Regions from separate parts of the Pradoshia sp. TA40_28 genome, predicted to be linked through region 2. Evidence: riboswitches for the same ligand, from Rfam matches in the RefSeq annotation. Region 2 holds a riboswitch; the other holds the start of a gene.

Region 1 (4,931 bases), on a different contig from region 2:
GAAGATCGTTGGGATGCCATTGCTGGATTTGAGCTTTTGAAGCAGCATAAAAAAGTTAATCCGAACAGGGTTCATATCTTCGGCTTTTCTCGTGGGGGTATTATGGCATTGTGGACTGCTATATACTGCCAGGATGCAGCTTCTCTTGTCACATGGGGAGGAGTTTCTGATATGACTCTAACCTACGTCGAAAGAATCGATTTAAGAAGAATGCTGAAAAGGGTTATTGGAGGTTCGCCAAACAAGCTGCCGGATGAATATAAATCCCGTACACCTTTGTATGAAATTGATAAAATCTCATGTGAAGTTCTGATTATCCATGGCGAAAGAGATGAAAACGTTTCGGTTGAACATGCCAATTTATTAAGAAGCAGGCTAAAAGATTACGGTAAGAGTTTCGATGTATGGTACCTTAAGGGGTATACTCATTATTTCCCTCCGAAAATAAACCGGCAGATTGTCACGGATTTGACGAAATGGATGAAAGAAGCGGCTTCAAATGGTACCATTGAAATAAAAGGATGAAACTGGGGGATGAGAGAATTGGGTATGCCAATGGAGTTAAATACACTCATTGTGACAAAGGCGAATGAAAAGCGTATTGGGGAGAATCTTTTTATTCTAAAAAAAGAAGGTTATCGTTTATATCCGATTGAGATCCCGATTGATATCAAAAAAACACTTGATGGAGAGTCGAGAGGAACAGCGCTGATAAAAAAGGTGGAATGGGAAAGTAAATATACGACCATTACATATGAATTGATTTCTCTAAACTCCAGTAATTAAAATGATACTAAAAGAACAAACCTTTATCCTGGTCATTGTTGGGCAAAAGGTTTGTTTTTACTTTGTATCGATACGTTGACGTATGAGAGGGAAATAAAAAATGGTGCCTTGAAAGTCAGATAGTATGACTTTTAGGCACCATTTCTTATTAAAATTTGATTGGTCCGCCTTTTAATTCAATCTCAGGATTGATATTTTTAAATTCCTTGAAATTATCTCTGAATTTATCAGCCAGCTCATTTGCTTTTTCATAATAGGCTTCTTGATTTTCCCAAGTTTTCTGGGGTTGTAAAACTTCATCAGGAACCCCAGGAACATGTAGAGGAATGGCTAATCCAAATATACTGTCTTGAACCGTTTCAATATTGGTCAGTTCGCCCTCTAATGCGGCTTGAATCATCAATCGTGTATAAGAAAGCTTCATACGGCTGCCGGTTCCATATTCGCCTCCGGTCCAGCCTGTGTTAACAAGATAAACCTGAACTTGATGTTCCTCTATATTTTTACCAAGCATCTCAGCATACTTTGTTGGATGCAGCGGAAGGAACGGTGAACCGAAGCAGGTAGAAAAGGTTGCCTGCGGTGAGGTGATTCCGAGTTCAGTACCGGCTAACTTACTAGTATATCCGCTTAAGAAATGATACATAGCCTGTTCTTTTGTTAATTTACTGATTGGAGGCAACACACCAAAAGCGTCAGCTGTTAAAAAGATGATGGTATTAGGATGGCCTGCAATACTTGGTTTGACGATGTTTTGCATGGCTTCTATAGGGTAAGCAGCACGCGTATTTTCTGTTAACATTCCATTATCATAATCTGCAACTCGTGTATTTTCGTCCACCATTACATTCTCAAGCACAGAACCAAATCGAATTGCATTAAATATTTGAGGTTCTTTTTCCTGTGAAAGATTAATACATTTGGCGTAACAGCCGCCTTCAATATTAAATACACCTTCAGGCGACCAGCCGTGTTCATCATCACCGATTAAACGACGGTTAGGATCAGCTGATAAAGTGGTTTTTCCTGTTCCGGACAGACCAAAGAAAAGGGCGACATCGCCTTCAAAACCAACATTAGCTGAACAATGCATAGAAAACACATTCTTCTCTGGAAGCAGGTAATTCATAATGGAGAAAATAGATTTTTTCATTTCTCCGGCGTATTCAGTGCCTCCGATTAGAACGACTTTCTTCTCAAAAGAGATGATGATAAATGTTTCTGAATGTGTACCATCCACTAGCGGATCTGCTTTAAATCCTGGAGCCGAGATAATTGTAAACTCAGGTGAATGATCAAGGAGCTCCTCTTCAGTGGGACGGATAAAAAGTTGATGGACAAATAAATTGTGCCAGGCATATTCATTGATGACTTGAATGGGAAGGCGATAATCTGTTGCAGCCCCGGCAAAACCATTAAAGACGAATAATTCATCTCTTTTTTCGAGGTAATCGATTACTTTTTCATACAGTTTTGAAAAAACAGCTTCAGATATCGGCTGATTAACGCTTCCCCAAGCTATTTTATTGATAGTGGAAGCTTCTTCAACAATAAATTTATCTTTTGGAGACCTACCAGTATATTTGCCTGTTTCTGCTTTAACAGCTCCAGTGGATGTAAGGACTCCCTCTTTTCTGGTTAATACTTTTTCAACTAATTGTGGCACGGAAAGCTGAATATGAATATTATCATGAGTAAGTAATTGCTTTAATTCATTGGAAACTCCTACACTGTTCATACGAGATCATCCTTTTCCAGAATTTTGATAAGTACATTATATGGAAATTAGTATAACACATTTAACATAATTATCCATACTAATCGCGTTGTTTTCCAAATCAGGGTCATCCTATTTGTTATATTTAAATAACAAATATAATGAAAACAGAGAATGAAATTTTGATATTTAAAATTAAAATAGAGCGTGTTTTATATATATGTTAATTTAGAATATTCACAAATTAATTATATCAATATTATTTTTAGATTGCGAATTTTAAACATTTTATTGTGCCTTTCCATAGGGAATCCAACTATGACTTGTTACCTTAACAATATATTCCTATTGATTTGTTGACAGGCTTTGATGAATAAGATATCATATACATTTAATATGGATACTCTTATCAAGACTCGGTGGAGAGACGAGCTCTATGAAGCCGGGGCAACCTGCAGTTTGATTCCTTTTATAAGTAATCACGCAAAGGTGCTAACTTGATGCAAGGTTATATTGCCTTGAACGATGAGAGTGAAAGGCAGATTTCTGAGACTCAGACCTTTCCTCTTTTAAAGGGGAAAGGTCTTTTTTCGTATAATCAGGAGATAATTAAAGATAATGAGTAGCCATAAACAGGGAAGCTGAAGGAGGAAGAAATATGTCTAATAAAAGACATTTATTTACATCAGAATCTGTAACGGAAGGTCATCCGGATAAAATTTGTGATCAGATTTCAGATTCCATATTGGATGAAATACTAGCTAAGGATCCAAATGCGAGGGTAGCTTGTGAAACCTCTGTTACGACTGGATTAGTTCTGGTTGCAGGGGAAATCACGACATCTACGTATGTTGATATTCCAAAAATCGTACGCGATACAATCAAAGGAATTGGGTACACACGAGCTAAATATGGCTTTGATGCAGAAACATGTGCTGTATTAACCTCTATTGATGAACAATCTGCTGACATTGCCCAGGGTGTTGACCAGGCTTTGGAATCAAGAGAAGGTACAATGTCTGATGAAGAGATAGAAGCTATTGGTGCGGGAGACCAAGGATTGATGTTTGGGTTTGCCTGCAATGAAACAGAAGAATTAATGCCTCTTCCAATTTCTCTTGCTCATCAATTATCTAGAAAGCTGGCTGAAGTTCGTAAGCAGAACGTGTTGCCATATTTGCGACCGGATGGTAAAACACAAGTTACGGTTGAATATGATGAAAATCAAAAACCGGTTAGAATTGATACAATTGTTATCTCTACACAACACGATGCTGAAACAACACTTGAACAAATTAAGAAAGATCTAAAAGAACAAGTGATAAAGCCCGTTGTTCCAGCTCATCTTATTGATGAAGAAACGAAATACTTTATTAACCCAACAGGCCGTTTTGTTATTGGCGGACCACAAGGGGATGCAGGCCTGACTGGACGTAAAATTATTGTTGACACGTATGGTGGATATGCACGCCATGGCGGAGGAGCTTTCTCCGGTAAAGATGCTACGAAGGTAGACCGATCTGCAGCTTATGCTGCTAGGTATGTAGCTAAAAACATTGTTGCAGCTGGTCTAGCAGATAAAGCTGAAGTACAGTTGGCCTATGCAATTGGTGTCGCACAGCCTGTATCTATTTCAATCGATACGTTCGGTACAGGAAAAATTGAAGAAGAAAGATTAATTGAATTAGTACGTGCTAATTTTGATCTTCGACCTGCCGGCATTATAAAAATGCTTGATCTAAGACGTCCAATTTATAAACAAACAGCAGCTTATGGGCATTTTGGACGCAATGACTTAAATCTTCCTTGGGAGAGAACAGATAAAGTAGGAGTATTACGTACTGAAGCTGGTTTATAAGAAGTCGATAAACATATTTAAATGAAAGAGGCATATTAATGTCTCTTTAGATTGTAGAAGGAATTCACAATTGGCCTATTAGAGGTCTATTGCTGAATTCCTTCTTTATTTTTGGATTTTTGACGAAGGAAAGTTAATGAAAAAGACTCCTGCTGGAATAAAAAGCGTACTTCGATTCAGCTCGAGTATTCCGAGAGGAGGGTTGATGCTTGCCCGTGGAAAAATTGAGCCCATTTTGCAGAAAATAGCGTTAACCGAATACGAGAGAAGATTTGAAAAAAAACGGTAGACTTGGTCCTGAAATAAGGAAACTTTGTCTACAGTCTTAAAGAGGCCTAATTATGCCTCTTTTTTTTTATGTCTAAAAGTGGTAGAATTTGGTGGTGTTATATTTTGGAATTACTATAGTTATATTTGCTGGCTGTATTTTTGCCCATGAAGCATTTATAACATATTTTGTTAAAAAAATATTATGATCTGATAGTTATGTACTAGTCAGAAGTAAAGTGAGTGGGTGAAAAGCAATGTGTGGATTTGTAGGATGCATGCATGATCAACGGCTGGAAAATC
Region 2 (4,931 bases):
CGACTTTATTCGAAGAAATCCCTGTTGACTTTTCAATCGCCAGCTCCAATTCTTCAATTAAATCTTCTGCATGTTCTATACCGACGGAAAGCCTGATTAGATCCTCCTGCACCCCGGAGGCCTTTAATTCCTCCTCACTAAGTTGCTGGTGAGTAGTGCTTGCCGGATGAATAATTAAGCTTTTTGCATCACCGACATTGGCCACATGGGACCATAGCTCAATGGAATCAATCAGCTTTTTACCTGCCTCACGTCCTCCCTTTATTCCAAAAACAACGACTGCTCCTGCTCCTTTAGGTAAATATTTCTTCGCCTTTTCAAAATCATTATGGTCTGGATCGCCTGGATATGAGACCCAGGATACGGCAGGATGTTGTTTTAAATAATCGACTATTATTCTTGTATTAGCGATATGCTCTTTCATTCTTACATGCAGGGTTTCCAATCCAAGAATAAATTGAAAGGCGTTGTATGGACTTAGGGACGGACCCAAATCTCTCAATAGCTGTACCCTTGCCTTTGTAATAAAAGCTGCGGCTCCAATTGCCTCACTATAAATCAAGTCATGATAGCTTGGGTCTGGTTCTGTAAACCCAGGAAATTTAGGCGAATTCCAATCAAAATTCCCGGCATCTACAATCACTCCGCCTAATGTCGTTCCATTTCCAAGTAACCACTTCGTAGCAGAATGAATGACGATGTCTGCTCCAAATTCAATCGGCCGTGTTAAATAAGGAGTGGCAAAAGTATTATCAATGATCAAAGGAATTCCAACTTCATGGGCAATCTCCGCAACCCGTTCAATATCTAGCACTTGCAGGCTTGGATTTCCGATGGTCTCTGCAAAAATCGCTTTCGTCTTTGAAGTAATGGCTTCTCTGAAATTTTCTGGATTCACTGGATCTACAAATCTTACATCAATCCCATACTTAGGAAGAGTATTAGCGAATAAATTATAGGTTCCTCCATATAGAGTGGAAGCAGAGATAATTTCATCACCTGATCCTGCAATATTTAAAATGGAGAGTGTGATAGCCGCAGCACCACTTGAAACAGCTAAAGCTCCAATTCCCCCCTCGAGTTCAGCTATCCTTTCCTCAAATACACTTGATGTGGGATTATGGATTCTCGTATAAATATATCCGGGTTCAGCTAATCCAAATAAGTTCGCAGCATGATCTGTATCTTTAAATAAATACGCATTTGATTGGTATATTGGTACACTTCTCGCTCCTGTTAATGGATCTTGCTGTAGGCCTCCGTGTATACCCACTGTTTCAAACCGATACTTCTTTTGCTCGTTTGCCATTTTACATCTCTCCATTTCGTTTTAGTAGAGAAGTGAGTAAATGAAAAAACCTCTTCACAAGAAGAGGTAGGCATTTTCCATCTCTCCTTATCTCCCGGATATATATCCGCAGGAATTGGCACCGTGTATGATAATAAATACCGGTTGCCGGGCTTCAAAGGGCCAGTCCCTCCACCTCTCTTGATAAGAATCAAGCAACTATTAAGTTGTTAAAACTATAGCATATCGATATATACTAATCAACTGATTATTCTGAATTTTTAAAATAAATATATTATACGCTTATAATCTGCAAACTTCTCCTACAATATTTCATAAAAAGTAAGAAAAAGTGTATGTCGATTATATAGACATACACTAGCAAATCGTTCATCGACATATTTCCTAAGAAATAATCCCTATTAATCTATAATTAATTTTAATCGATCCACGAGATATGGAACGGAATGAAAGGCATATATTTTCTCTATTACTTGATTATCCTTAATTAAAATGAGGCACGGTACACTTTCAATTTGATATTTTTCTGCAAGTTCTTTTGAATAGTTAAGATTCACCTTTTCTAATGGTGCACTAGGGAGAACTTCTTTTGCGATATCAAGCATTCTTCCAGCTATTTGACAGGTACCGCAAAGGGGGGTAAACGTATAGATTGCTTTATTTATCGAAGCTTGATCGTTCATTTTGCTTAACATCCTTTATTTGTTTTAAAAATTCAGCCTTCACATCGATATTGGCTGCTAAGAGAACCGTTGCCAAATGATACCCCGGGGCATTTGCCACTTCCCGATAGGTCCGATCGATATATAAATGAAAAGCGTTCGGCATTTCTCGCCGCAGCTGTTTTCTTAGCTTTTCTCCGGATTCATCAGCATCAGCCAAAATATACACTTCCTTATTTTCAAGTGCATCGACTAATTCATCCAATTTCGAAAGACTAATCGTTCCATTCGTGCATATGATTTCAACGGGTTCATTTAGAACAGCTTGTACCCTTTTACGATCAGTTGAACCTTCCACTATAATTACTTTTTCGTTGAGAGACTCCCACATGTTTATCACCTTTTGCCAGGAGACTATGTTAAACACACATAGATTCTCGCCATTTTATTACAAGTATCTTACCCTAACCAGCTAAAAAGTAACAATTGATAGTTAGGATCACTAAAAAAGAAAGAAGCAAAGCTTCTTTCTCCTTTAATCTTCTTTAGTTGCTGTTTCGTATTGGTCAGCATCCATTAATTCTTCGTATTCACTTGTTTCGGATGGTTCAATTAAAATCATCCATGCTTTTTCATACGGAGATTCATTTACGTATTCTGGATTATCCATTAATTCTTCATTTACTTCAACAACTTTACCACTGATTGGAGCATATAATTCAGATACTGTTTTTACAGATTCCACACTGCCAAATGGTTCATTGCGTGTTAATTCATCTCCAACTTCAGGAAGCTCTACAAATACGATATCTCCCAACTCTTTTTGAGCAAAATCAGTTATGCCGATTCGAATCTTTCCGTCTTCTTGTTTAACCCATTCATGCTCTGCTGTATATCTTAATTCTGCTGGAATGCTCATGATCTTATCCCCCCAAAATGTATATATGGTTCTTACCTCATCATGACATCAAACTACTCATTTGACAATAATTTCATGCCCATGAATTTTGGAAATTTTCTTCCTTGAACCCGACAGTTACTTTCTCTCCATCATAAGCGATTGGACGCTTAATCAACATCCCGTCAGATACAAGTAAGGTAAGCATTTCATCTTCTGACATTGTCTTCACTTTATCTTTTAATCCAAGCTCTCTGTATTTCATACCACTTGTGTTGAAAAATTTCTGAAGTGGCAATCCGCTTTTTTTATACATTGTTTCCAATTCTTCTTTGGACGGTGGATTTTGTGCTATATCGATTTCCTGATAGGATATTCCATTTTCATCAAACCATTTTTTAGCTTTTCTGCATGTCCCACATTTGGGATACCAAAAGAATGTTATCATTGTTTTTTCACCTCAATTGAAGCATACCATATTTTTTTAGCCCGCTTAAACTGATTTACATTGCTTAAATAAGTGTCCATTAGTCTGCTCTATATGAAAAAAGAAAAAAGCCCGGTTTTTTCACCAGGCTTCCTCTATAACCGTCTAGATTAAACAGTGTAACGTTCAACTTCAATTAATTTTTCTGATGCTTCACGTTTAGTTGCAATGACATTGATTGGTGTGAAACGTGTAAATTTACGTAGAGCAGAGGTCATCATACGTAATGTATCCCCTGTTTCTGTTGCCACCAATGTTTCTTTAGCATGCTTTTCAATTTCTCCAAATGCTTCCTGGCAGAAGATCTGAGTATAAAGTAATTTTTGTTTATTCTTTTCCAGTCCATCTTTTTTAATTGCCTTCTCTGTTCGAAGAACAACTGATTCCATTGCATAGATGAAAGAAGCGATATCTGCAATATTCACAAGAATTTCTTGTTCTTTTTCCAGCTCAGTACCGTATTTTTGTGCAGCTAATCCCGCAATCATAATACCGATATTTTTGGCATTTTTAACGAGATGCTTTTCTTGATCAAGCGGCTCAGTACCCGGCTCTTCAGGCATAAGCATCATTAATCCCTCAGACAGTTCCTGTGCTTTTTGCAAGAGTGGTAATTCACCTTTTAACGCTTTTTTCAAGAATGTTCCAGGTACAAGCAGACGGTTAATTTCGTTTGTACCTTCAAATATACGGTTGATGCGAGAGTCGCGATACATTCTTTCAATTTCATATTCAGCCATAAATCCATATCCACCATGAAGTTGAACGGCTTCATCGACAACATAATCCAGTACTTCAGAAGCAAAGAATTTATTTAAGGAACATTCGATCGCGTATTCAGCAATAGCCTTTGCGACTTCTTTCCCATCTTTGACCTCTTCATCACTAAGTCGGCTCATTCTTTCTTCAAATAATCCAACAGTTCTGTAGACAGAGCTTTCTGCTGCATATATTTTGGAAGCCATTGTAGCCAACTTTTCTTTTGTTAAATTAAACGAAGAGATTGGTGTTTTAAATTGCTGGCGCTGATTAGCATACGTAGCAGCCAATTCAAATCCGCGCTTGGAAGCCCCAACTGCGCCAACCCCCAATTTATAACGGCCAATATTAAGAATATTAAAGGCAATCACATGCCCTCTTCCCGCTTCACCCAATAAGTTCTCAACAGGTACTTCAGCATCTTCAAGGATTAGTGTTCTGGTTGAAGAGCTTTTGATTCCCATTTTCTTTTCTTCTGCTCCAGTAGAGACACCAGGGTATTCTCTTTCAACGATAAATGCAGAGAATTTATCTCCATCAATTTTCGCATATACAACAAATACATCAGCAAAGCCTGCATTTGTAATCCATTGTTTTTCACCATTTAAAATGTAGTGAGTTCCAGCTTCATTTAATTTAGCTGTTGTTTTTGCTCCGAGTGCATCAGAACCTGAGCTTGGTTCTGTTAAAGCATAGGCAGCTAATTTTTCACCCGTAGCTAATAATGGCAGATACTTTTGTTTTTGTTCTTCATTACCAAATAAAACGATTGGCAGTGATCCGATTCCAACATGTGCTCCATGAGAAATGGAGAAT

What was found. A riboswitch is a leader RNA that binds a small molecule or an ion and turns the genes downstream of it on or off. The one in region 2 is predicted to bind S-adenosylmethionine.
Region 1: linked by a shared signal. The riboswitch ahead of metK (methionine adenosyltransferase) and the one ahead of AC58NB_RS13645 (O-acetylhomoserine aminocarboxypropyltransferase/cysteine synthase family protein) in region 2 are both predicted to bind S-adenosylmethionine.

Annotation. Positions count from the first base shown of each region.
Region 1 covers NZ_JCATZO010000019.1:3,757-8,687, reverse strand. Annotated here, with positions in the region: gene AC58NB_RS16715 (alpha/beta hydrolase family protein) at 1-525, shown strand, start outside; gene AC58NB_RS16710 (DUF2584 domain-containing protein) at 544-786, shown strand; gene pckA (phosphoenolpyruvate carboxykinase (ATP)) at 935-2,524, opposite strand; SAM riboswitch class I at 2,907-3,035, shown strand; gene metK (methionine adenosyltransferase) at 3,162-4,361, shown strand; gene AC58NB_RS16695 (hypothetical protein) at 4,498-4,650, shown strand; gene asnB (asparagine synthase (glutamine-hydrolyzing)) at 4,886-4,931, shown strand, end outside.
Region 2 covers NZ_JCATZO010000010.1:51,338-56,268, reverse strand. Annotated here, with positions in the region: gene AC58NB_RS13645 (O-acetylhomoserine aminocarboxypropyltransferase/cysteine synthase family protein) at 1-1,309, opposite strand, end outside; SAM riboswitch class I at 1,394-1,499, opposite strand; gene AC58NB_RS13640 (thioredoxin family protein) at 1,711-1,992, opposite strand; gene AC58NB_RS13635 (toprim domain-containing protein) at 1,967-2,362, opposite strand; gene gcvH (glycine cleavage system protein GcvH) at 2,507-2,890, opposite strand; gene AC58NB_RS13625 (arsenate reductase family protein) at 2,964-3,317, opposite strand; gene AC58NB_RS13620 (acyl-CoA dehydrogenase FadE) at 3,467-4,931, opposite strand, start outside.